2 regions of the Streptomyces sp. NPDC085481 genome follow, and region 2 is predicted to be linked to the other one. Evidence: riboswitches for the same ligand, from Rfam matches in the RefSeq annotation. Region 2 holds a riboswitch; the other holds the start of a gene.
What was found. Region 2 has a riboswitch for glycine ahead of gcvT (glycine cleavage system aminomethyltransferase GcvT). Riboswitches for the same ligand answer to the same signal wherever they lie in the genome.
Positions count from the first base shown of each region.

Region 1: another riboswitch for glycine. It lies ahead of gcvP (aminomethyl-transferring glycine dehydrogenase); the one in region 2 lies ahead of gcvT (glycine cleavage system aminomethyltransferase GcvT).

Region 1 covers NZ_JBITTJ010000009.1:9,107-20,819, forward strand. The annotation lists gene ACIGEZ_RS19880 (DNA polymerase IV) at 1-1,334, shown strand, start outside; gene ACIGEZ_RS19885 (PRC-barrel domain-containing protein) at 1,373-1,747, opposite strand; glycine riboswitch at 1,862-1,960, shown strand; gene gcvP (aminomethyl-transferring glycine dehydrogenase) at 2,140-5,025, shown strand; gene ACIGEZ_RS19895 (DUF5999 family protein) at 5,115-5,321, opposite strand; gene ACIGEZ_RS19900 (hypothetical protein) at 5,626-6,237, opposite strand; gene ACIGEZ_RS19905 (glutamate--cysteine ligase) at 6,720-8,228, shown strand; gene ACIGEZ_RS19910 (CPBP family intramembrane glutamic endopeptidase) at 8,277-9,083, shown strand; gene ACIGEZ_RS19915 (PhzF family phenazine biosynthesis protein) at 9,154-9,963, opposite strand; gene ACIGEZ_RS19920 (PadR family transcriptional regulator) at 10,195-10,815, shown strand; gene ACIGEZ_RS19925 (SRPBCC family protein) at 10,897-11,325, opposite strand; gene ACIGEZ_RS19930 (hypothetical protein) at 11,397-11,609, opposite strand.
Region 2 covers NZ_JBITTJ010000010.1:172,115-183,827, reverse strand. The annotation lists gene ACIGEZ_RS21990 (ABC transporter permease) at 1-233, opposite strand, end outside; gene ACIGEZ_RS21985 (enhanced serine sensitivity protein SseB C-terminal domain-containing protein) at 547-1,338, opposite strand; gene ACIGEZ_RS21980 (enhanced serine sensitivity protein SseB) at 1,458-2,195, opposite strand; gene ACIGEZ_RS21975 (AAA family ATPase) at 2,285-2,959, opposite strand; glycine riboswitch at 3,111-3,209, shown strand; gene gcvT (glycine cleavage system aminomethyltransferase GcvT) at 3,373-4,497, shown strand; gene gcvH (glycine cleavage system protein GcvH) at 4,575-4,952, shown strand; gene glyA (serine hydroxymethyltransferase) at 4,977-6,236, shown strand; gene ACIGEZ_RS21955 (L-serine ammonia-lyase) at 6,394-7,764, shown strand; gene ACIGEZ_RS21950 (hypothetical protein) at 7,793-8,443, opposite strand; gene ACIGEZ_RS21945 (hypothetical protein) at 8,440-9,873, opposite strand; gene ACIGEZ_RS21940 (EF-hand domain-containing protein) at 9,957-10,172, opposite strand; gene ACIGEZ_RS21935 (GNAT family N-acetyltransferase) at 10,246-10,884, shown strand; gene ACIGEZ_RS21930 (YncE family protein) at 10,895-11,713, opposite strand, start outside.

The DNA of each region.
Region 1 (11,713 bases), on a different contig from region 2:
AGGCGTCGAAGCCCAGCCTGCGCGGAAAGCCGGTGGTCGTGGGCGGGCTCGGCCCGCGTGGCGTCGTCGCGACCGCGTCGTACGAGGCGCGGCGGTTCGGGGTCCACTCGGCGATGCCGATGGCGCAGGCGCGCCGGCTCGCGCCGAACGCCGCGTATCTGGTGCCTCGCTTCGCGTTCTACCGGGCGATCAGCGGGCAGGTCATGGAGCTGCTCGGCCGGCTCTCGCCGCTCGTGGAGCCGCTCAGCCTCGACGAGGCCTTCGTCGACCTGGAGGCCGGGGGAGTGGCGGACGACAGCGCGGGGGCGCGGGAGGCGGGGGAGCGGTTGCGGCGGGAGATCCTCGCGGTGACCGGGCTCACCGGTTCGGTGGGGCTCGCCGGGTCGAAGATGCTCGCGAAGATCGCCTCCGAGGAGGCCAAGCCGGACGGTCTCGTGCTGATCGAGCCCGGTACGGAGCGGGAGCTGCTCGGGCAGCGTTCGGTGCGGATCATCCCGGGGATCGGGCCGGCCACCGGGGAGCACCTGCGGCGGGCCGGGATCACGACGGTGGCCGAGGTGGTGGAGGCGGGCGAGGACGAGCTCGTACGGCTCCTCGGGCGGGCGCACGGGGGCTCGCTGTACCGGATGGCGCTCGGGCACGACGACCGGCCCGTGGTGGCCGAGCGGGACGCGAAATCGGTGTCCGTGGAGGACACCTTCGACGTCGACCTGCTCGACCGGCTGCGGATCCGGCTCGAGGTGGAGCGGCTCGCCGAGCGGTGCGTGGCGCGGTTGCGGAGCTCGGGGCACTCGGGGCGGACCATCGTCCTGAAGGTGCGGCGGTACGACTTCTCGACGCTGACCCGCTCCGAGACGCTGCGCGGGCCGACGGACGACCCGGTGGTGGTGCGGGAGGCGGCGGCGCGGCTGCTCGACCTGGTGGACACGACGGGTGGGGTGCGGTTGCTGGGGGTCGGGGTCAGTGGGCTTGCCGACTACACGCAGGAGGACCTGTTCGCGCAGGCGGAGGCCGGCGCAGCGCGTGCGGGCTCCGGGGCGGGGGAGGGTGTGGCGGGCGCTGAGGAGCTCGCCGCCGCTGTGCCGGCCGTACCCGTCGTGCCGGAGGCCACCGAGCGGCGGTGGGCGGCCGGGCACGACGTACGGCACGCGGTGTACGGGCCCGGGTGGGTGCAGGGCAGTGGGGTCGGGCGGGTCACCGTCCGCTTCGAGGAACCCGGCTCAGCGCCGGGGCGGGTCCGCACCTTCCCGGTCGACGACCCGGAGCTCGAGCCCTCGGACCCCTTGCCGCTGGTACCCGGCGGGGCGACGGGCGCGGCGGCCTGGCCGGCCTGAGGCCGGCAGGGCGGGACGCCCCGCCCCCCAAGGCCTTGTCACGGCTCCTCCTGGCCTGCCAGGCGGCCGAAGTCGCGGGGCGAGGTGTCGGGGGGCGGGGGCGGGAGGGCGAGGCTGTAGTGGCGGTAGAGCTGGAGTTCCTGTTCGGGGGAGAGGTGGCGGCCCACGCCGAAGTCGGGGGCGTCCTTGATGAGGGCGCGCTCGTAGGGGATGTGGAGGCCGTCGGCCACCAGCTCGCTCGGCTCCAGCGGGACGAACGCGTCCCGGCTGAACAGGCCCGTGCGGACCGCCGCCCATTCGGGGACACCCGTCGCGTCGTCCAGGTACACCTCGTCCACGGTGCCGATCTTGTGCCCGTTCCGGTCGAAGGCCTTGCGGCCGATCAGGCTGCGCGGATCGATATCGGTCTGCACGGTCCCTCCAACTGGTCGCAACTGCTCTACAAGCACTACGAAAGTGCACATCTGGGATGTCGGCCACTTGAGCGATGGGAGTGGCAAGCGCGCTGGTAGGCTGGCTGTGGCTGTCGACCCCGCGCGGGAGAGTCCTCCGGAGAAACCTTTCGGAGGCGCCGAAGGAGCAAATCCTCCCCGGAATCTCTCAGGCCCCTGTACCGCGCGGACGAGGTCACTCTGGAAAGCAGGGCGGGCGTCGACGGCATCCGCTCTCACCGACGGTGAAAGCCGGCCGGCCCGCGAGGCATGGCCGGTGAAGCTCTCAGGTTGAGATGACAGAGGGGGAGGCCGTCCGGGCACCCGCGCCGAGGTGCCCCTCGCAGGTCGTGACGACCAGGAGGCCCCCGTACATGACCGCCAACCGCATTCCGCTCTCCGAGCTCGAGCAGGGGATTCCCTTCGAGCAGCGGCACATCGGGCCCGACGCCGAGGCGCGGGCGAAGATGCTCGCCCAGGTCGGTTACGGCTCCCTCGACGAGCTCACGGCCGCGGCCGTGCCGGACGTCATCAAGAGCGCCGAGGCGCTCGGCCTGCCGGCCGCCCGCACCGAGGCCGAGGTGCTGGCCGAGCTGCGCGGTCTCGCCGACCGCAACCAGGTCCTCGCCCCGATGATCGGGCTCGGGTACTACGGCACCTTCACTCCGCCGGTGATCCTCCGGAACGTGATGGAGAACCCCGCTTGGTACACGGCGTACACGCCGTACCAGCCGGAGATCTCGCAGGGCCGCCTGGAAGCGCTGCTCAACTTCCAGACCATGGTCGCCGACCTCACCGGTCTGCCCACCTCCGGCGCCTCGCTGCTCGACGAGGGCACCGCCGCCGCCGAGGCCATGGCGCTCTCGCGCCGCGTCGGCAAGGTCAAGGACGGCGTCTTCCTCATCGACGCCGACGCCCTGCCGCAGACCATCGCCGTCATCGAGACCCGCGCCGAGCCGACCGGTGTCGAGGTCGTCGTCGCCGATCTCCGGGACGGGATCCCGGCCGAGATCGCCGAGCGCGGTGTCTTCGGTGTGCTGCTCCAGTACCCGGGCGCCTCCGGGGCCGTGCGTGACATCAAGGCCGTCATCGAGCAGGCCCACGGGCTCGGTGCCATCGTCACCGTCGCCGCCGACCTGCTGGCCCTCACCCTGCTGGCCTCGCCCGGTTCGCTCGGTGCCGACATCGCGGTCGGGACCACGCAGCGGTTCGGCGTGCCCATGGGCTTCGGCGGCCCGCACGCCGGCTACATGGCCGTCCAGGACAAGCACGCCCGCTCGCTGCCCGGCCGCCTCGTCGGCGTCTCCGTCGACGCCGACGGCAACAAGGCCTACCGCCTGGCGCTGCAGACCCGCGAGCAGCACATCCGCCGCGAGAAGGCCACCAGCAACATCTGCACCGCCCAGGTGCTCCTCGCCGTCATGGCCGGCATGTACGCCGTCTACCACGGCCCGGACGGTCTGAAGCAGATCGCTCAGCGGACGCACCGGTACGCCGGGATCCTCGCGGCCGGTCTGACCGGCGGGGGCGTCGAGCTCGTCCAGGGGGACTTCTTCGACACGCTCACCGCTCGCGTTCCCGGCAAGGCCGACGAGGTCGTCGCCGCCGCCCGCGAGGCCGGGGTCAACCTGTACCGCGCCTCCGCGGACCTGGTGTCGATCTCCTGTGACGAGACCACCACCCGCGCCCAGCTCGCCGCCGTCTGGTCCGCCTTCGGCGTCGACGGTGACATCGAGGCCCTGGACGCCGCCGTCGAGGACACCCTGCCCGCCGGTCTGCTGCGTACCGACGCGTACCTGACCCACCCGGTCTTCCACGCGCACCGCTCCGAGACCTCGATGCTGCGCTACCTGCGCCGGCTCGCCGACCGCGACTACGCGCTCGACCGCGGCATGATCCCGCTCGGCTCCTGCACCATGAAGCTGAACGCGACCACCGAGATGGAGCCGGTGACCTGGCCGGAGTTCGGCCAGATCCACCCGTTCGCCCCGGTCGAGCAGGCGCAGGGCTACCTCACGCTCATCACCGAGCTGGAGGAGCGCCTGGCCGAGGTCACCGGCTACGACAAGGTGTCGATCCAGCCGAACGCCGGTTCGCAGGGCGAGCTGGCCGGTCTGCTGGCCGTTCGCGCGTACCACCGCGCCAACGGCGACGAGCAGCGCACCGTCTGTCTCATCCCGTCCTCCGCGCACGGCACCAACGCCGCCTCCGCGGTGATGGCCGGCATGAAGGTCGTGGTCGTCAGGACCGCCGACGACGGCGAGGTCGACGTCGCTGACCTGCGCGCCAAGATCGAGCAGTACCGCGACGAGCTGTCCGTGCTGATGATCACCTACCCGTCCACGCACGGTGTGTTCGAGGAGCACGTCTCCGAGATCTGCGGCCTGGTGCACGAGGCCGGCGGTCAGGTGTACGTCGACGGCGCCAACCTCAACGCGCTGGTCGGTCTCGCCAAGCCGGGTCACTTCGGCGGCGACGTCTCGCACCTGAACCTGCACAAGACCTTCTGCATCCCGCACGGCGGCGGCGGCCCCGGCGTCGGCCCGGTCGGCGTGCGCGAGCACCTCGCGCCGTACCTGCCGAACCACCCGCTCCAGCCCACCGCGGGCCCGGAGACCGGCGTCGGCCCGATCTCGGCCGCCCCGTGGGGCTCCGCGGGCATCCTGCCGATCTCCTGGTCGTACGTGCGCCTGATGGGCGGCGAGGGCCTCAAGCGCGCCACCCAGGTGGCCGTCCTCGCGGCGAACTACATCGCCAAGCGCCTGGAGCCGCACTACCCGGTGCTCTACACCGGCCCGGCCGGGCTCGTCGCCCACGAGTGCATCGTGGACCTGCGCCCGCTGTCCAAGGCGACCGGGGTCAGCGTCGACGACATCGCCAAGCGTCTGATCGACTACGGCTTCCACGCGCCGACCATGTCCTTCCCGGTGGCCGGCACGCTGATGATCGAGCCCACCGAGTCCGAGGACCTGTTCGAGCTCGACCGCTTCTGCGACACGATGATCGCGATCCGGGCCGAGATCGAGAAGGTCGCCTCGGGCGAGTGGCCGGCCGAGGACAACCCGCTGCGCAACGCCCCGCACACCGCGGCCGCGCTCGGCGGCGAGTGGGACCACCCGTACAGCCGTGACGAGGCGGTCTTCCCGGCCGGCGTCTCGGCAGCCGACAAGTACTGGCCGCCGGTCCGCCGGATCGACGGCGCCTTCGGCGACCGCAACCTGGTCTGCTCCTGCCCGCCGCTGGACGAGTACGAGCACTGAGCCCGAGTGCGGTCCTGAGCACGGTTCGAGGGCCGGTCCGGAAGCTTTCTCCGGGCCGGCCCTCGGGCTTTTCCCTCGTACGGATCCGGTCAGGCAGCCGTGATCACCCGGGCCGCCGTCAACGGGCGGTGCGGGGCGATGATCTGCCCGTCCGGCAGCAGCTCACCGGTGTCCTCGAAGAGCAGGACGCCGTTGCACAACAGGCTCCAGCCCTGCTCCGGATGGTGCGCCACGAGTCGGGCCGCCTCCCGGTCAGGGGAGTCGGCGTGGGGACAGGCAGGCTGGTGCTGGCACATGGGTGGGTTCTTTCGCTGGGTCGTGGTGGATGTCCTGCGGCTCTTCGTCTTCATTGGCCGCCCCCGTCGGTCGGTTCGGTTCCGGTCCAGTGTTGCCCCACGGACGGCGTTCCGCAGGTATTTCGCGGCAGCTCGTCCTCTCCCGGGAAGACGCATCACCCGCAGGGGCGGTTCAGGTCAACTGCACGGTCTCTTCGGGGGGTTCGGGGTGGTCCCAGCGGGCTAGTCCGAACGGGACGGTGCTCGGACAGCAGTGCGCCCCGGGGCCGTCGGGCCGCGGGGCGCAGGGTGCTCGTGCGGTGGATCAGGCGGGCGCCGCGGAGCCCAGCAGGGGCGGCGGCGCGAGACGCAGGCTGAGCACGGGCAGGAGATCGGCGACCTGGTACGGGTGGTCGGCGGCGATACCGGGCGGGGCCGGGGCCAGCGGTACGAGGAGATCGGCCGGTCCGGGCGCGGCGGTGGCCCCGTCGGCCTCGGTGTCGGCGTCCAGCCACAGGGTGAGCATGTACAGCTCCGGTACGGACAGCAGGCGCGGCTGGTACGGGGTGACCAGGGCCTCGGCCTGGATCAGGGCCCGTTCGGTGGCCGCGATGTAGGGACCCTCGAAGAAGTGCGAGAAGGACCAGCCGTCGGGGGTGAGCATGGTGTCCGCGGCGGCGATCGCCCGGTCCCCGTTCCTGATCAGGAAGCGCCACCCGGCGAGCCGGGTGCGGGGCGGTTGCCCCGTCGTCAGGACGGTCCCGGGGGTGGCGCCCGAGACGCCGAGTACGTGCACGGGCAGGGGGAGTTCGGGGCTCAGCGGTCCTTGGGCGGCCCGCAGTGCCGGGGTTCGGGCTTCGCGGACCGCGGTGGGCGAGCCGAGGGCCGCGAGGACACTGCGGAGAGCCGGCGCGGGGGCCGGGGAGGGTCGGAGCATGGTGGGTCGCCTCTCACTCAGGAGACACGGTGATGCTGGGCAGGTACGACGGCGCTGTCGGCGGCGGGGCCAGAGGGGGGCCATGAGGCCATGGCCGGGCGCCAACACTCTGCCTCGTCCGCGGAGTTTATACGACGCGTGTTCACACAGTGTTTCCGCTAGACGGCGCCGATATTCCTGACAAGGCGTCATTCGGTCTTATTTCTCGGGTGATTCAGTGGAATGTTCGCGTCCGGCGGAGCGCCTGCCTGCGCTTTCTCCGGCGAGCCGGTCGGCCGAATCTCGACCTCCGGTCTCGGGACAATATGACTTTGGTATATGTCCATTGCCCGATGCGCTCGGAGACTGCCCATGGAGAACCCGCTCCAGACTATCCGTCAACGCGTACGTCCCGCAGGCGTTATGGATCAGTCGGGTGGGCATCATCGTCCGTGACGCTCGCGGCCGTCGTGGCGGCTGCCCACTCGGGGAGGGACGCTTCGATGGGGGAGAAGGTCGTGACGGACAGCTTCGGGCTGTCCGATCGACAGCGCTACCGCAGGAAACTCCAGCAGTGCCTGGCGGGACTCGCGCGGCTGCTCGCGGAGAAGCGGTTCGACCGGCCGCGCAATCTCATCGGGCTGGAGATCGAACTCAATCTCGCGGGCGAGGACGGCCTGCCCAGGATGCTGAACGCACCGGTGCTCGACCGGATCGCGAGCCCCGATTTCCAGACCGAACTCGGATTGTTCAACCTGGAAGTGAACATCGCCCCGCACCGGCTCGGCGGCCATGTTTTCGACCGGCTCGCGGAGGAACTCAGGACCGGCCTCGGATATGCCGACCGGCAGGCCGCGAAACTCGGCGCGGGCGTGGTGATGATCGGAATACTGCCGACCCTCACCCAGGACGACGCGGTGTTCGCCAACCTCTCGGCCGCCGAGCGCTACACGCTGCTCAACGACCAGATCCTCGTCGCCCGCGGGGAGGACTTCACGCTCGACATCCACGGCGTGGAGCGGCTGCTCTGCACCTCGGCGTCGATCGTGCCCGAGGCGGCCTGTACGTCGGTGCAGCTGCACCTGCAGGTCACCCCGCCCCGGTTCGCCGCGGTGTGGAACGCGGCGCAGGCGATCGCCGGCGTGCAGATAGCCGTCGGCGCCAACGCGCCCTTCCTCTTCGGCCGGGAGCTGTGGCGCGAGTCCCGGCCGCCGCTGTTCACGCAGGCCACCGACACCCGGCCGCCGGAGCTCCAGGCGCAGGGGGTCCGGCCCCGCACCTGGTTCGGGGAGCGCTGGGTGGACTCCGTGTACGACCTCTTCGAGGAGAACCTGCGCTACTTCCCGGCCCTCCTGCCGCTGTGCGACGACGAGGACCCGCTGCGCGTCCTGGACGAGGGCGGGGTGCCCCGGCTGCACGAGCTGGTGCTGCACAACGGCACCGTCTACCGGTGGAACCGGCCGGTGTACGGCTGGGTCGACGGCGTCCCGCACCTCAGGGTCGAGAACCGGGTGCTGCCGGCCGGGCCCACCGTCACCGACGTCCTCGCCAACGCGGCCTTCTACTACGGGCTCGTACGGGCGCTCGCCGACGAGTCGCGGCCGATCTGGAAGCGGATGGCCTTCGAGGACGCCGACCACAACTTCGACACCGCGTGCCGCCACGGCATCGACGCGGAGCTGCGCTGGCCCCGGGCGGGCCGCTCGGGCGGCGTCGCGACCGTGCCGGCGGTCCGGCTCGTCCTCGACGAGCTGCTGCCGCTGGCCGCGGCCGGTCTCGACGCCTGGCACGTGGAGCCCCGGGACCGCGACTTCTACCTGGGCGTGATCGAGGAGCGCTGCCGGCGGCGGGTGAACGGGGCCTCCTGGCAGGCCGACACCTTCCACCAGGCCCTGGACTCCGGTCTCGACCGGCACGCGGCCCTCGCGGCGACCACCCGCCGCTACCGGGAGCTGATGCACACCGGGGAGCCGGTGCACACGTGGCCGGTGGGGGTCCGCGGCGGGGCGTAGGTAGGGTTCCCATACCCGGATCGCTATGGGGAATGGGAGACAGGTGTGGTGTCGGAGCAACGAGTGGTGGACGCTTCCCCGCCTCCCGACGGGCTGCCGCGCCGGGTGCTGCGCTCCGAGACGCTGATCGTCCTCGCGCTGTCGCTCGGCGCCAGCGGCGTCTCGGCGCTCATCAGCTTCATCGGTTCCCTGACCAAGCCGGGCGCCCTGAAGGAGCAGGCGGCCACGCTCAACGGCTCGTACGCGCCCGGGCGGCCCTGGCTCGACCTCTCCTGGCAGCTCTTCGGCATCGCCACCGCGCTCGTGCCGGTCGTGCTCGTCGCGCATCTGCTGATGCGCGAGGGCGCCGGGGTGCGCGGGCTGCGGGCGATCGGCTTCGACCGCACCCGGCCGTGGTCGGACCTGGGGCGCGGGGCGCTCGTGGCGGCCGGCATCGGCAGCGTGGGGCTCGCCTTCTACCTGGCGGCGCGGGCGAGCGGGTTCAACCTCACCGTGGTGCCCGAGTCGCTGCCGGACGTGTGGTGGAAGTACCCGGTCCTGGTGCTGTCGGCGATCCAGAACTCCGTCCTGGAGGAGGTGATCGTCGTCGGCTATCTGCTGCGCAGGCTCGACCAGTTGGGGTGGTCGCCGCGGGCCTCGCTGGCGGCGAGTTCGGTGCTGCGCGGCTCGTACCACCTCTATCAGGGCATCGGCGGCTTCGTCGGCAACATGGTCATGGGCGTGGTGTTCGTGTGGCTGTACCGGCGCTGGGGGCGGGTGGGGCCGCTGGTGGTCGCGCACGCGCTGCTCGACATCGTGGCCTTCGTCGGATACGGGCTGCTCGCCGGGAAGGTGAGCTGGCTGCCCACCGTGTGAGTGAGCGTGGACGAAGAGGGGCGTACGGCCGTGAGCCGTACGCCCCTCTTCGCGTACTGCGAGCCCTCACTCAGGCGTGCAGTTCGCCGTCGATGACGGTGACGGCGTGGCCGTTGAGCAGGGTCCGGTCGCCGCGCAGCCGGGTGCGGACGATGCCGGTGCGCGCGCCGCCCTGGAAGCCGGTCAGTTCGTCGCGGCCGAAGCGGGCGGACCAGTAGGGGGCGAGCGCGGTGTGCGCGCTGCCGGTGACCGGGTCCTCGTCGACGCCGACGCCGGGGAAGAAGCCGCGCGAGACGAACTGGTACGCGCCCTCGGGGGCGTCCGCGACGGCGGTCGCGATGATCCCGCGGTCGGAGAGGCCGGCGAGGGCCGCGAAGTCCGGTGCGAGGCCGCGCACGGTCGTCTCGTCCGCGAGCTCGACGACCAGGTCGCCGATGTGGCCGGCGGTGTCGAGGACGGCGACGGGCTCGGCGCCGAGCGCCTTCGCCAGGCCGTCGGGGGCCGGGACCGGTGTCAGCGGGGAGGTCGGGAAGTCCAGCGTGATCGTGCCGTCCGGCTCGGCGGTGGCACTGAGGATGCCGCAGCGGGCGGCGAAGCGCACGGTGCCGGTCGCGATGCCGGTGCTGTGCAGGACATGGGCGGTGGCCAGGGTCGCGTGGCCGCACATGTCGACCTCGGTGGCCGGGGTGAACCAGCGCAGGGCCCAGTCCGCCTCGCCGCCGGGCGGCAGGGGGTGGGCGAAGGCGGTCTCCGACAGGTTGACCTCGGCGGCCACCCGCTGGAGCCAGGTGTCGTCCGGGAAGGAGTCGAGGAGCAGGACTCCGGCGGGGTTGCCCGAGAAGGGCCGGTCGGTGAAGGCGTCGACGATTCGAATCCGCATGGTCCGGACCGTACCGGACCAGGAAAAGGGCAGGCCAAGGCCAATTCGGGAGCACTGGACCGGTCGGATGGGGGCCGGCTGCCGGGGCGGGGTGCCCGGGCGGGGTGCCCGGGCGGGGTGCGGGCGGCCGTCGGTCGGTTGTCGGTTCGGTGTTGCCCAACGAACTGTTCCGATATATCGTTGAGGCATCGCGACAGTTCAACGATGAATCCCGATGGAAGGAGCGTTGCGATGCGTACACACGGACACGAGCACCAGCACGGACCTGGACGTGGCTACTGCGGGCCCGGCCCTCGCGGTGACTTCGAGGGGCGGCGCGCCGCCTTCGGCCCCTTCGGGCCGGGCTTCGGCGGTGGCGGCCCTTGGGGCGGCGGCGGCTTCGGCGGCCGGGGACGCGGCGGCGGCCGTGGCCGGGCGCGGCGCGGCGATGTGCGCGCCTCGATCCTGGCGCTGCTCAAGGACCGCCCGATGCACGGCTACGAGATGATCCAGGAGATCGTCGAGCGCAGTGGCGGGGCCTGGAAGCCCAGCCCCGGTTCGGTCTACCCAACCCTCCAGATGATGGAGGACGAGGGCCTGATCGCCAGCGAGAGCGAGGGCGGCAAGAAGCTGTTCACGCTCACCGACGCCGGGCGTACGGAGGCCGAGGAGGGGCCGGAGGCCCCGTGGGAGGAGGCCGGGCGCGGCGTCGACTGGGACGCCGTGAACGAGATCCGGCAGGCCGGCTTCGGTCTGATGGAGGCGTTCGGTCAGGTCTGGAAGACCGGCAGTGCCGAGCAGCGGCAGAAGGCCGTCGACGTCATCAACGAGGCTCGCAAGAAGCTCTATCTGATCCTCGCCGACGAACACTGATCGGCGAGCGTCGATGGGGGCGCCCCCAGGGCCCCGTGGCGATACCGCCGCGGGGCCCCTTCGCCGTACGGGTGTGCCCGGTCAGGCGACCAGGCCGGCCAGCTTGCGCAGCGACTCCGTCAGTGCCGCCGTCGCGGAGTCCTTGAGCTTGCCCGCCATGAGGGAGACGGCCGCACCCGTGAACTCCCCGTCGATCCGTACGGTCGTGGCTCCGCCGTCCGCGGCGAGGGAGTAGCGGGTCCCGACGATCACCCCCATCGGGCCCTTGCCGCGGATCGCGAACACCCGGGCCGTCTCCAGCTCCTCCACCGTCCAGGTCACCTCGGCGGGGAAGCCCATGAGCTTCATGTTCTCGTTGAAGGTGGCGCCGGTCTCCAGGGTGGCCGGGCCGCCGTTCGGGAAGTTGGTGTGGGTGGCGTTCCACTCCCCGTACGAGGCGAAGTCGGTGAGCTGCGCCCACACCTTCTCGGCCGGTGCCTCGATCCGTGCCTCCGCGCTGACTTCGGCCATTGCGACCACCCCTTCAGGCGTCCCAGTCGGGCTTTCGGTGTCGCGGAACGTAGCCGTAGCGGCGTGAACATTCAATACTGATGAACCGTCAGTTCTGCGGTCTCGCCGCCGATCCACCAGATCTGCGCGGAGTCGAACCAGTCCGAGGCGCGTGGACCGCCGCTCTCGTCGTGACAGTGGAACGCGGCCCAGAAAAGATCGGCCGGCAGCGCGTCCCGCGGTGCGTACACGCGGTAGACGTACTGCCGCCCGTCGAGCGCGAGAAGGGCCACCATCCAGAACATGCCTCAACGACGATACGGGACGGGCCTGTGGTTGCGTACGGGGCGCATGGCAAGGCGGCGCGCGCCCCTCGGGGAGAACTCGCGCGATCTCATCCGTAAGGAGG
Region 2 (11,713 bases):
AACTCGTCCGGCGGGTGGCCGAGGAGGCCGACGATGACCGGGGCGAGGATCGCCACCACGATCAGGAAGATGACCACGAAGGCGCCCGCGAGGGCGAGTTTGTCCCGCTTGAGCCTGGTCCAGGCGATCTTCCAGGGGGATCGTCCCTCGATCGCCTTGGCCGGCGCGTCGGGCACGGCGTCGACGGCGGTGGCCTGCTCGGCCGCGCTCGTCTCGTGCAGTGGTGCCGTCATCGTGGTGAGGACCCCTCTCGGCCGCCGGGTCGCCGGCCCTTGCCCGCCGCGGGTAGCGGCACGGTGGAACAACTGCTGGGCACCGGCTCTGGAGAGCCGAACGCCTGGTGTTCCGGGGAGTCTTCAATGTGTCCGCGATCACCCGCCAGACCTCAAGGGGAATGTTTGCTCAAACGTGATGCGGTGCGTTGTCTTCCGTTATCCGGACGTCGTGATCGTCTGAGCGGACCATCTCGACCGCTATTCGACCAGATCGGACATCTGCCCCAACCGTACTCTCGCGGGCGGGAATTGGGGCGACGGAACGGACTATTCAGTACGTGCGGGGCGCGGCCGGAGGGTAGCCGTAGCCGGGGGTGTGCGGGGCCGCGGGGGCAGCGTGGGCGTCCCGGTCGTAGAACGGGCGGGCGTGGGCGTTCAGCCACATCGCGACCGGGTCGTACGTGTCGGACATGGCGACCGTGGAGACCGGCAGGCCCTCGGGGACGGCGCCGACGGACTGGCTCATCATCGCCCGTACGGAGTCGACGGAGGCCGGCGAGGAGTCGTAGAGGTCGAGACCGATGGCGAGGTACGGGGAGCCCAGCGCGGGCTGCACCCAGGCGCGGCGCAGCGAGCGGACGGCCGGGGTGCGGTGGGCGTTCTGCGTGAGCAGGGCGTAGAACTGCGGGATCTCCACGGCGGGCTCCGAGAGCCGCAGGGGTCCGGCGGGCATCCGGTCGAGGCCGGTGGCGATGCGGCGCAGGTCGGCCCAGGGGATGCCGACGCCGCCGCCGGGGGCGTGCGGATTGAGCCAGATGCCCCAGCGGTCGGGGTAGAGGGCGCGGGCGATCTCCAGGCCGGTGACGACCTCGTGGGCGCGGTTCCAGCCGGAGGCGGCGAGCTCCTGGGCGGAGGTGACGCACGGCGCGTAGCCGAAGCCGTCGACCTCCATGTTCCCGTACTGGGCGTCGGGGGATCCGGCGGCGCCCTGCCAGAGCAGCATCCAGACGTCGGAGTCGGCGAGCGCGTGCAGCAGCTGCTCGTAGGTGTCGTGGCGTCCGGGTGCCACCTGGCGCAGCATGTGCTCGACCTTTCCGGCCGCAGCGGTGCCTGACGCGCTCACCTGGGTCCCGCCCCTCTGTGTACGTCCGTGCTCTGGATCGGTTCGGCTTGTGTGTGGATCGTGTCGTGGTCCGGCTGAATCAGGTCAGCCGCATCAGTTCAGCTTAAACAGCGTGGCCGTCACACGGCGGCGCGCTGGAAGAAGGGGCGCACCTTCTCCAGCATCCAGTCGCCGACCGGGTCCTGGGCGATGTCGAGCAGGATGAGGTTGACCGGCCAGGCGACCTCGACCCGGCCGAGCGCGCGGCCGAGGGCGTCGAGCGGGGCACCGAGGTCGGCGTCGGGGGTGAGCAGCTGGACGCCGACGAAGAGGGCGGGTTCGGTGCCCTCGACGCTGGCGAGGGCGCGGCGGGCGGTGGCGACCACGCCGGAGGCCTCGAACTCGGCGGAGGCGGCGGCGAGGAAGTCGACCGGGTCGTCCTGCCAGTCGGGCTCGAAGAGCCGGACGCGGCCGCCGCTGGCGGGCCCGTCGAGGGGGCTGCGTCCGGTCCTGCAGAGCTCGGCGACGGCGGGCGGCGGCAGGGGCACGCCGACGGTGCCGCCGGGGTTCACGGCGATGCCGAGCTGCGGGGGCAGGCCGCGGGCGAAGTCGCGGGCGGGGGCGACGGTGAAGGACATGTGGCCGCCGACGCAGGCGAGGAACTGCTGCTCGGAGCTGAAGACGGGCACGAAGGCGTAGCCGTCTATCTCCATCGTGGGCAGGTCCAGGTCGCGGCTGTCGGGGGTGCCGCCGTTGGGCAGGGGCACCCAGACGTCGCTGCGGCCGAGGACCTCGACCAGCCTGCCGCCGGCCGCGGGGTTGCCGAGCGAGGCGGCCAGCACTTCTTCGAGCTCATTGCCCGGCCACGTCACGTCCACGGTTCCTGTCTTCCCCTTCCGGCACACGGTGCGGTCAGCACCTTAACGGCGCTCCGGCACCGCTGTGACCGAAAAGGACGGGGAGTGCTTCAGGACACGTCCCGGAATCCGATCTTCCGCAGCGCGTCGGCGGCGTTCCGGTCGAGCAGGGTGACCGAGGCGCACCCGGGCGGCAGCTGCCCGTCGTCGGCGTAGCGGAGGAGTCGGCCGACGGCGCGGCGGTGCCGGGCGAAGGCGTAGCCGGAGACGCCGCGGCCGCGGGTCCGCTGGCCCTCGCGGGCGGTCTCGGGATCGACGTCGAGCAGGATCAGGTGCAGGGCGCTGCCTCGGCGCCTCGCCTCGCGGGCGAGCCAGCCGCGGACCCAGGACTGGGTGCCGCAGTCGTGCACGACGACGCTGGCCCCGGAGCGCAGGGCGCGGCGCAGCCCCGCGTAGTGCGCGAGCCGGGCGAGCGGGCGGTAGACGGCGTACGGCAGGAAGCGGGGCAGCCGGGCCTCCCAGCGCTCGCGGGTGTGCTGCGAGTCGATGGCGCGGCCCTCGGCCGTGCGGGCCATCAGGGTGGACTTGCCGCTGCCCGGCAGCCCGGAGACCACCACGACGTCCCCGACGGCGTAGGCGAGGGCGCGGGGGCCGCGGCCGCCGCGCTCGCGCAGATCGCGCAGCAGCCGCCCGCGGCGGCGGGTCCGGGCGCGGGCCCGCGCCGCCGCGCGCTGGACGGGTATGCCCGTACTCGTGGCGACTGCGCCGGTGCGCCGGATCGTCATCGCTTCTCCCCCTGTCGGGCCTTGCGGAGACCCTTGCCCACGAAGTGTAAAGAAAGGGTAATGACACGCAAGCGATTTGCCGCGCCGAACCGCCGTGCAATGATGTGCCCGCCAGCCCGCACGCCGGGCACACAACCGCATACCGGCCGCTCGAATCCGCGCGGGAGAGTTCCGGGACACCTTGTGCCCCGGACGCCGAAGGAGCAAGTCCCTCCCTTGAATCTCTCAGGCCCCGTACCGCGTGGATGAGGCAGATCTGAAAAGCGGGCCGCACCTGTCGCGGCCCCACCCAAGGTGCAAGCCGAGGATGCCCTCGGTGAACCTCTCAGGTTCCATGACAGATGGGGAGGATCGTCCTCACCGTCATGTCACGTCGTGCCCTGCACGCCGCCCTGGGACCCGGGAGCCACCCCATGAGCAACGCCCCCCGTCTGACCGCCCTCGATGCGCTGCATCGTTCGCTGGGCGCGACCATGACCGACTTCGCCGGCTGGGACATGCCGCTGCGCTACGGCAGCGAGCGCGACGAGCACACCGCCGTACGCACCAAGGCCGGGCTCTTCGACCTCTCCCACATGGGCGAGATCACCGTCACCGGCCCGCAGGCCGTGGAGCTCCTCGACTACGCGCTGGTCGGCAACATCTCCACCGTGGGCAACGGCCGCGCCCGCTACACGATGATCTGCCAGGAGGACGGCGGCATCCTCGACGACCTGATCGTCTACCGCCTCGGCGAGACCGAGTACATGGTCGTCGCCAACGCCTCCAACGCACAGATCGTCCTGGACGCCCTCGTGGCACGCTCGGAGGGCTTCGACGCCGAGGTCCGCGACGACCGCGACGCCTACGCGCTGCTCGCCGTGCAGGGCCCCGAGTCCCCCGGCATCCTGAAGTCGCTCACCGACGCCGACCTGGACGGCCTGAAGTACTACGCCGGCCTGCCCGGCACCGTCGCCGGCGTGCCCGCGCTGATCGCCCGTACCGGCTACACCGGCGAGGACGGCTTCGAGCTGTTCCTGAAGCCGGAGCACGCCGAGGGCGTGTGGCAGGCACTGACCGAGGCGGGCGCGGGCGTCGGCCTGATCCCCTGCGGTCTGTCCTGCCGCGACACTCTCCGCCTGGAGGCGGGCATGCCGTTGTACGGCCACGAGCTGACCACCGCCCTGACCCCCTTCGACGCGGGCCTCGGCCGGGTCGTCAAGTTCGAGAAGACCACGAACGAGGGCCGCTTCGTCGGCCGCGAGGCGCTGGAGAAGGCCGCCGAGCGCGCCGAGACCGCCCCGCCGCGCAAGCTGGTCGGCCTGATCGCCGAGGGCCGCCGGGTGCCGCGCGCCGGGATGTCCGTCGTCGTGGACGGCGTGGTCGTCGGCGAGGTCACCTCCGGCGCCCCGTCCCCGACCCTGGGCAAGCCGATCGCCATGGCGTACGTCGACGCCGCGCACGCGGAGCCCGGCACCGAGGGCGTCGGCGTCGACATCCGAGGCGCCCACGAGGCGTACGAGGTCGTGGCGCTGCCGTTCTACAAGCGCCAGAAGTGACGTACTCGTCTCAGGACTCGTCTCACCCCGCAAGACCCACGTTCATCAGCACTCCCCCGGTACAGGAGAATCAGGTCATGAGCAACCCCCAGCAGCTGCGCTACAGCAAGGAGCACGAGTGGCTGTCGGCCGTCGAGGACGGCGTCGCCACGATCGGCATCACGGAGCACGCGGCGAACGCGCTCGGTGACATCGTGTACGTCCAGCTCCCCGAGGTCGGCGACACCGTGACCGCGGGCGAGTCCTGTGGCGAGCTGGAGTCGACCAAGTCCGTCAGCGACCTGTACGCCCCGGTGACCGGTGAGGTCGTCGAGGCCAACCAGAACGTCGTCGACGACCCGGCGCTCGTGAACACCGCCCCGTTCGAGGGCGGCTGGCTGTTCAAGGTGCGCATCACCGGCGAGCCGGACGACCTGCTCAGCGCCGACGAGTACACCGCCTTCACCGCCGGCTAACCGAGACCCCCTAGGGATCGATTCATGTCGCTTCTGAACACCCCTCTCCACGAGCTTGACCCGGACGTCGCCGCCGCCGTCGACGCCGAGCTCCGCCGCCAGCAGTCCACCCTCGAGATGATCGCCTCGGAGAACTTCGCTCCGGTCGCGGTCATGGAGGCCCAGGGCTCGGTCCTCACCAACAAGTACGCCGAGGGCTACCCGGGCCGCCGCTACTACGGTGGCTGTGAGCACGTCGACGTGGCCGAGCAGATCGCGATCGACCGGGTCAAGGACCTGTTCGGCGCCGAGTACGCCAACGTCCAGCCGCACTCCGGCGCCTCCGCCAACCAGGCCGCGCTCTTCGCGATCGCCCAGCCCGGCGACACGATCCTCGGCCTGGACCTGGCCCACGGCGGCCACCTCACCCACGGCATGCGCCTGAACTTCTCCGGCAAGCAGTTCAACGTGGTCGCGTACCACGTCGACGAGGCCGGTCTGGTCGACATGGCCGAGGTCGAGCGCCTCGCCAAGGAGCACCGCCCCAAGGTGATCATCGCAGGCTGGTCCGCCTACCCGCGCCAGCTGGACTTCGCCGAGTTCCGCCGGATCGCGGACGAGGTCGAGGCCTACCTGTGGGTCGACATGGCCCACTTCGCCGGCCTCGTCGCCGCGGGTCTGCACCCGAACCCGGTCCCGTACGCGGACGTGGTGACCTCCACCACGCACAAGACGCTCGGCGGCCCGCGCGGCGGCATCATCCTGGCGAAGAAGGACTTCGCGAAGAAGCTGAACTCCTCTGTCTTCCCCGGCTTCCAGGGCGGCCCGCTGGAGCACGTGATCGCGGCCAAGGCCGTCTCCTTCAAGGTCGCGGCCTCGGAGGAGTTCAAGGAGCGCCAGCAGCGCACCCTGGACGGCGCCCGCATCCTGGCCGAGCGCCTCACGCAGGACGACGTCACGCAGCACGGCGTCTCCGTCCTGTCCGGCGGCACGGACGTGCACCTGGTCCTGGTCGACCTGCGCAACAGCGAGCTGGACGGCCAGCAGGCCGAGGACCGTCTCCACGAGGTCGGCATCACGGTCAACCGGAACGCGATCCCGAACGACCCGCGTCCGCCGATGGTCACCTCGGGTCTGCGCATCGGCACGCCGGCGCTCGCGACCCGCGGTTTCGGCGACGAGGACTTCCGTGAGGTGGCCGACGTCATCGCCGAGACCCTGAAGCCCGGCTTCGACGCCGAGGGGCTGAAGGCCCGGGTGACCGCTCTTGCCGAGAAGCACCCGCTGTACCCCGGCCTGAAGTAATTTCGTACGCTTTAGTTCCAGTTTCGTTCGTACGATTGCTCCGGGGCACCGCGCACACTGGACAGTGAGCGCGGTGCCCCACCCCTTTCCCGCTCTTCCTGCTCGTTCTGCACCACCCGGCAGACAACGGCGTCTAGCCCCCCACAAGGAGTCCTCCGTGGCCATCTCGGTCTTCGATCTGTTCTCGATCGGCATCGGCCCGTCGAGCTCCCACACGGTGGGGCCCATGCGCGCGGCGCGCATGTTCGCCCGCCGGCTGAAGAACGAGGGCCTGCTGGCCCACACCGCCTCGATACGGGCGGAGCTGTACGGCTCGCTCGGCGCCACCGGCCACGGCCACGGCACCCCGAAGGCGGTCCTGCTCGGCCTGGAGGGCAACTCGCCGCGCACGGTGAACGTGGAGACCGCCGACGACGAGTTCGAGCGGATCAAGGCCGGCGGCCGGATCAACCTGCTCGGGATGCACGAGATCCCGTTCTCCTTCGACGACGACCTGATCCTGCACCGCCGCAAGGCGCTGCCGTACCACGCGAACGGCATGACCGTCTTCGCGTACGACGCCGAGGGCGCCCTGGTCCTGGAGAAGACGTACTACTCGGTAGGCGGCGGCTTCGTCGTCGACGAGGACGCGGTCGAGGGCGAGAACCCGATCGTCCCCGAGGACACCGTCCTCAAGCACCCCTTCCGCACCGGTGACGAGCTGCTGCGGCTCACCAAGGAGACCGGCCTGTCGATCTCCTCGCTGATGCTGGAGAACGAGAAGGCCTGGCGCACCGAGGAGGAGATCCGCGAGGGCCTCCTGGAGATCTGGCGGGTCATGCAGGCCTGCGTCTCGCGCGGCATGTCCCGCGAGGGCATCCTGCCGGGCGGCCTGAAGGTCCGCCGCCGCGCCGCCACCTCGGCCCGCAAGCTGCGCTCCGAGGGCGACGCGGCCGCGCTCGCGATGGAGTGGATCACCCTCTACGCGATGGCCGTGAACGAGGAGAACGCGGCGGGCGGCCGCGTGGTCACCGCCCCGACGAACGGCGCCGCCGGCATCATCCCCGCGGTCCTGCACTACTACATGAACTTCGTGCCGGGTGCCGACGAGGACGGCGTGGTCCGCTTCCTGCTCGCGGCCGGCGCCATCGGCATGCTGTTCAAGGAGAACGCCTCGATCTCCGGCGCCGAGGTCGGCTGCCAGGGCGAGGTCGGCTCCGCCTGCTCCATGGCGGCCGGCGCGCTCGCCGAGGTCATGGGCGGCTCCCCCGAGCAGGTCGAGAACGCGGCCGAGATCGGCATGGAGCACAACCTGGGCCTGACCTGCGACCCGGTCGGCGGCCTGGTCCAGATCCCGTGCATCGAGCGCAACGGCATGGCGGCGGTCAAGGCCGTCACGGCCGCCCGCATGGCGCTGCGCGGCGACGGCAGCCACATGGTCTCCCTGGACAAGGTCATCAAGACCATGAAGGAGACCGGCGCGGACATGAGCGTGAAGTACAAGGAGACGGCGCGGGGCGGCCTCGCGGTGAACATCATCGAGTGCTGATCGGCGACCGTTGATCGGCGACCGCTGATCAACGGGTGCCGGCCCCCGGGACGGTCCCGGCTCCTTGGGGGTCCGGCTCGTCACGCAGCAGCGGTACGGGGCCGCGCAGGGCGAACTGCCCGGGGAGGTCGAGCCGGCCGCCCCGGCGCTCGGCGAGTACGGAGCCCTGGACGCCGAGACGGGCGTCGACCGAGCAGTCCCCCGACCTCACCCCGGTGAGGCAGGCGTCGCGGACCACGCAGACCAGCCCGGAGATCCGGAAGACCAGGGTCAGCTCGACGTCGATGGTGCCGAGCTTCACGCCGTCCACGTAGAGGTCGACGAACGGCCGGTGCGTCGAGGTCACCCGGTGGGTGGCCAGCGCGACCACCTCCTCGCTGCCGGGCAGGTCCCTGGTCCGGCGCGCGGCGGACCGCAGCGCGGAGTGACCGCGCCAGCCCGAGGCCGCCAGGTCGAGCATGTCGAGGGCCAGGAAGTCGTCCACGACCGTGGCCAGCTCGTGCTCGACCGCCCGGTCCGCGGCGGGCGTCCTGTGGCGTACGGAGGCGAGCAGCGGGCCCGCGGTGTCATGGGCGCGCAGCGGGCCGTCGAGGTCCTCCCCCTCGCCGAGCAGGAACGAGCGGACGGTCGTCGGGCTGCGCGGGCTCGTCCGGCGCGGCGCGGACGCGGTCGCGGTCATGGCTCCTCCTCGTCGAGGGTCTGCCGGCCCGGGTCGGCGTGCGGTTCGAGCCTGGTGGTGTGCGTGGGCGGCTCGCCGGGCGCCCGCTGCTCGGTCAGCCCGGTGTCGCCGGTGGCGGGCCGCAGGGTCGCCCGTACGTGCTTGCGGACCCAGCGGGGACCGCGGTGCAGCCGGGTGAAGAAGACGACCGCGGCTGCGGCCAGAGCGAGCGCGACACCGGTGGTGGAGCCGACGACGAGGCCGACGGGGGTGGTGGTGCCGCTGGACTGCCCGTTGTCCGACGGATCGGTCGGGTTCGGGTCCGTGGTGTTCGGGTCGGTCGTATTCGGGTCCGTGGTGTTCGGGTCGGTCGTATTCGGGTCCGTGGTGTTCGGGTCGGTCGTATTCGGGTCGGTCGTATTGGGGTCCGTCGTATTGGGGTCCGTCGTATTGGGGTCCGTCGTGTTCGGATCCGTCGGGCCGGCCGTGATCGTGTACGAGGCTTCGGCGTACAGGTCCGGATCGTCCTGGCAGACCGCCCGTACCGTGTGCGCGCCCTCCGTCGCGTCCGACGGGATCGGGATCTCCGTGGCGAAGGTGGACTGCTCCGTGACGGCGGCGGTGGTCAGCACCGGCTCGGCGCCGTCCAGGAGGAGGTCGACGTTCGAGCACGCGAAGCCCGTGCCCTCCGCGTCGACGGTCGCCCCGCTCTCGCCCTCCTCCTCGGCGAGCGTGAGGACGGGATCCGCAGCGGTCTCGACGACCAGCTCGGCGTCGGCATGGATGGACGGCTGGCCGGGGCATTCGGCGCGGAAGGTGTACGTGTCCGGGTCCGTGCCGACCGGGATGACCTCGGTGTACGAGAAGGAGCCGTCCTCCTCGATGGGGACCCTGGAGGCGATCTGGGGCCCGTCGACCACGTACAGGCTGACGGCGTGGAGGTCGCACTCGGTGAAGCCCGCTCCCCGGACGTCGATCGGGTCGCCGATCGAGCCGTTCCCGGGGGTGAGCTCCAGTGTGGGGTCCTGCGAGGTCGACGTACCGTCGCCGTCGTCGCCGCCGGTCACCGTGAAGGTGGCCTGGCCGTGGTACGTGATGCCGCTGTCGACGTCCGGATCGCACGTCGCCTCGATCGAGTGGTCCCCCGCGGAGCTGTCCTCGGGGACGGTGATGGCGCCGGAGATCTGGGGCGGGTTCGCCTGGCCCGGCACGGCGTGTCCGCCGTCGAAGGTGAGGGTCACCGTCCCGCACGCGTCGAAGCCGGTGCCGCTGACCTGCACGCTCTGCCCGGGCGGCCCCGTCGAGGGGGACAGCTGGAGCTCCTCCGCCTTGAACCGGGCGGCACCCGCGGGCGCCGCAGGCGACGTGAAGGCGACGGGCCCCACACTGATCGCTGCGCTCAGAAGCACCGCCATCAGCAATCGACGCACGAACCGCACGGCAGTGAACATGAGGGGGAGGAAATGGGGGGATCACCCCTATTTTCCTCCCCCTCAGGGAACTCCGCTCGTCGCGGCGCCGAGCGCCGTGCGACTCAGGCCTTGTTGAGGTTGGCCCAGAACTCGTCCCAGGAGAGCTTGCCGTCGTGGTTCGTGTCCTGCTTGTTGATGAGCGCCTCCGCGACGGACTCGGTGACGTGGAAGTCACCCAGCTGCGCCATGACGCTCTTGTACTCGGCCGCCGTGATGTAGCCGTCCCCGTCCACGTCGAACCGGTTGAACGCCGTACGTGCCGACTCGATGTCCGCCACTGCTTCCGCCCCTTCTTGGTGCTTCGTTGACGGGGCCAGATTATCGGGCCGTGCCGTGCCCGATGATGGGGGTATGAGCAGCGAAGTGGCACGCATACTGGCAGCGGCGGCGCACGGCGAGTTCCCGCCGCCGGACGGTTCGACGACGATCCTGCCGCAGCCGAACCGCCGGGACGCGGGGGTGCTGTCCTTCACCGCGCACTCGGTGGTCTTCCTGGACGAGGACCCGGAGTGGATACGGGCGGAGCTGGCGGCGGCCTCCACGGATCCGCTGGTGGCGAGCATGACCCCGGGCTTCCATGCGGCACTGGTGGCGCGCACGGGCCGGTACGTGAACACGGTCGACCTGATGACGGTCGCGAGCGCCCTGCCGGGCGAGCCGGAGATCGAGCTGCGGGAGATCGAGGACGAGGACCATCCGCGGGTGGCCCGGGCGCTGAAGTACCGGGACGACGTCCGCGTGTGGTCGGCGGACGGCGGGGTGCTGGTCCTGGGCCGGGGTGTCGCGGGCCGCTGGGAGGCCGCGGTCGAGGTGGACGAGGACGTACGGCACCGGGGTCTGGGACGGGCGCTCGCGATGGCGGCCCGTCAGCTGACCCCGGACTCCGTGGTGTGGGCCCAGAACTCGCCCGGCAACGCGCGCAGCGTCCGGGTGTTCCAGGCGGCCGGTTTCCGCCCGGTGGGGGCGGAGGCCCTGCTGGTGGCGCGCTGATCCCGTGGGTTCAGCGGAAGATGCCCGTGTGGCCGAGGGAGTAGCGACCCGGCTGTGGGTAGACGGCGAGGCCGTGCGGGCCGCCGCCTACGGGGATGCGGGCCAGCTGCCTGCCGGTCGTGGTGTCGATCGCGTAGACCTCGGAGTCGTAACGCCCGGACAGCCAGAGCACCTTGCCGTCGGCGGAGACGCCGCCCATGTCGGGTGAGCCGCCGTTCGGGAGCCGCCACTTCTTCGTGAGCCGGTTCTGCGCGAAGTCGAAGACGGAGACGGTGCCCTCGCCGCGGTTGGAGATGTACATCTCCCTGGAGTCGCGGGAGACGTAGAGGCCGTGGGTGCCCTTGCCGGTGGGCAGCAGCTGCGGGGTGGTGAACTTCTCGCCGTCGAGGACCCACATGCCGTGGGCCATCATGTCCGCGATGTAGAAGGTCTTCCCGTCCGGGGAGATCTTCACGTCCTGCGGCATGGCGCCCTCGAAGGGCAGCTTCTGCTGGCCGATGACCTCCATCTTCTCGGTGTCGACCTTGAGGAGCTCCCCGGAGAACTCGCAGGAGACCACGAAGTAGCGCCCGTCGGCGGAGAAGTCGGCGTGGTTGACGCCGTAACAGGAGACGGGGACGGTCTTCCTGCGTTCCATGGTGTGGGGATCGCGGAAGACGAGTTCACGGTCGAGCGAGGCCATCACGATGGCGTACTTGCCGTTCGGCGTGAAGTACAGGTTGTACGGGTCGTGGACCTCGACGGGCTTGCCGGCGACGCCGGTGGCCGGGTCGATGGGCGTGAGCGTGTGGCCGCGGTTGTTGTTGACCCAGAGGGTCTTCATGTCCCA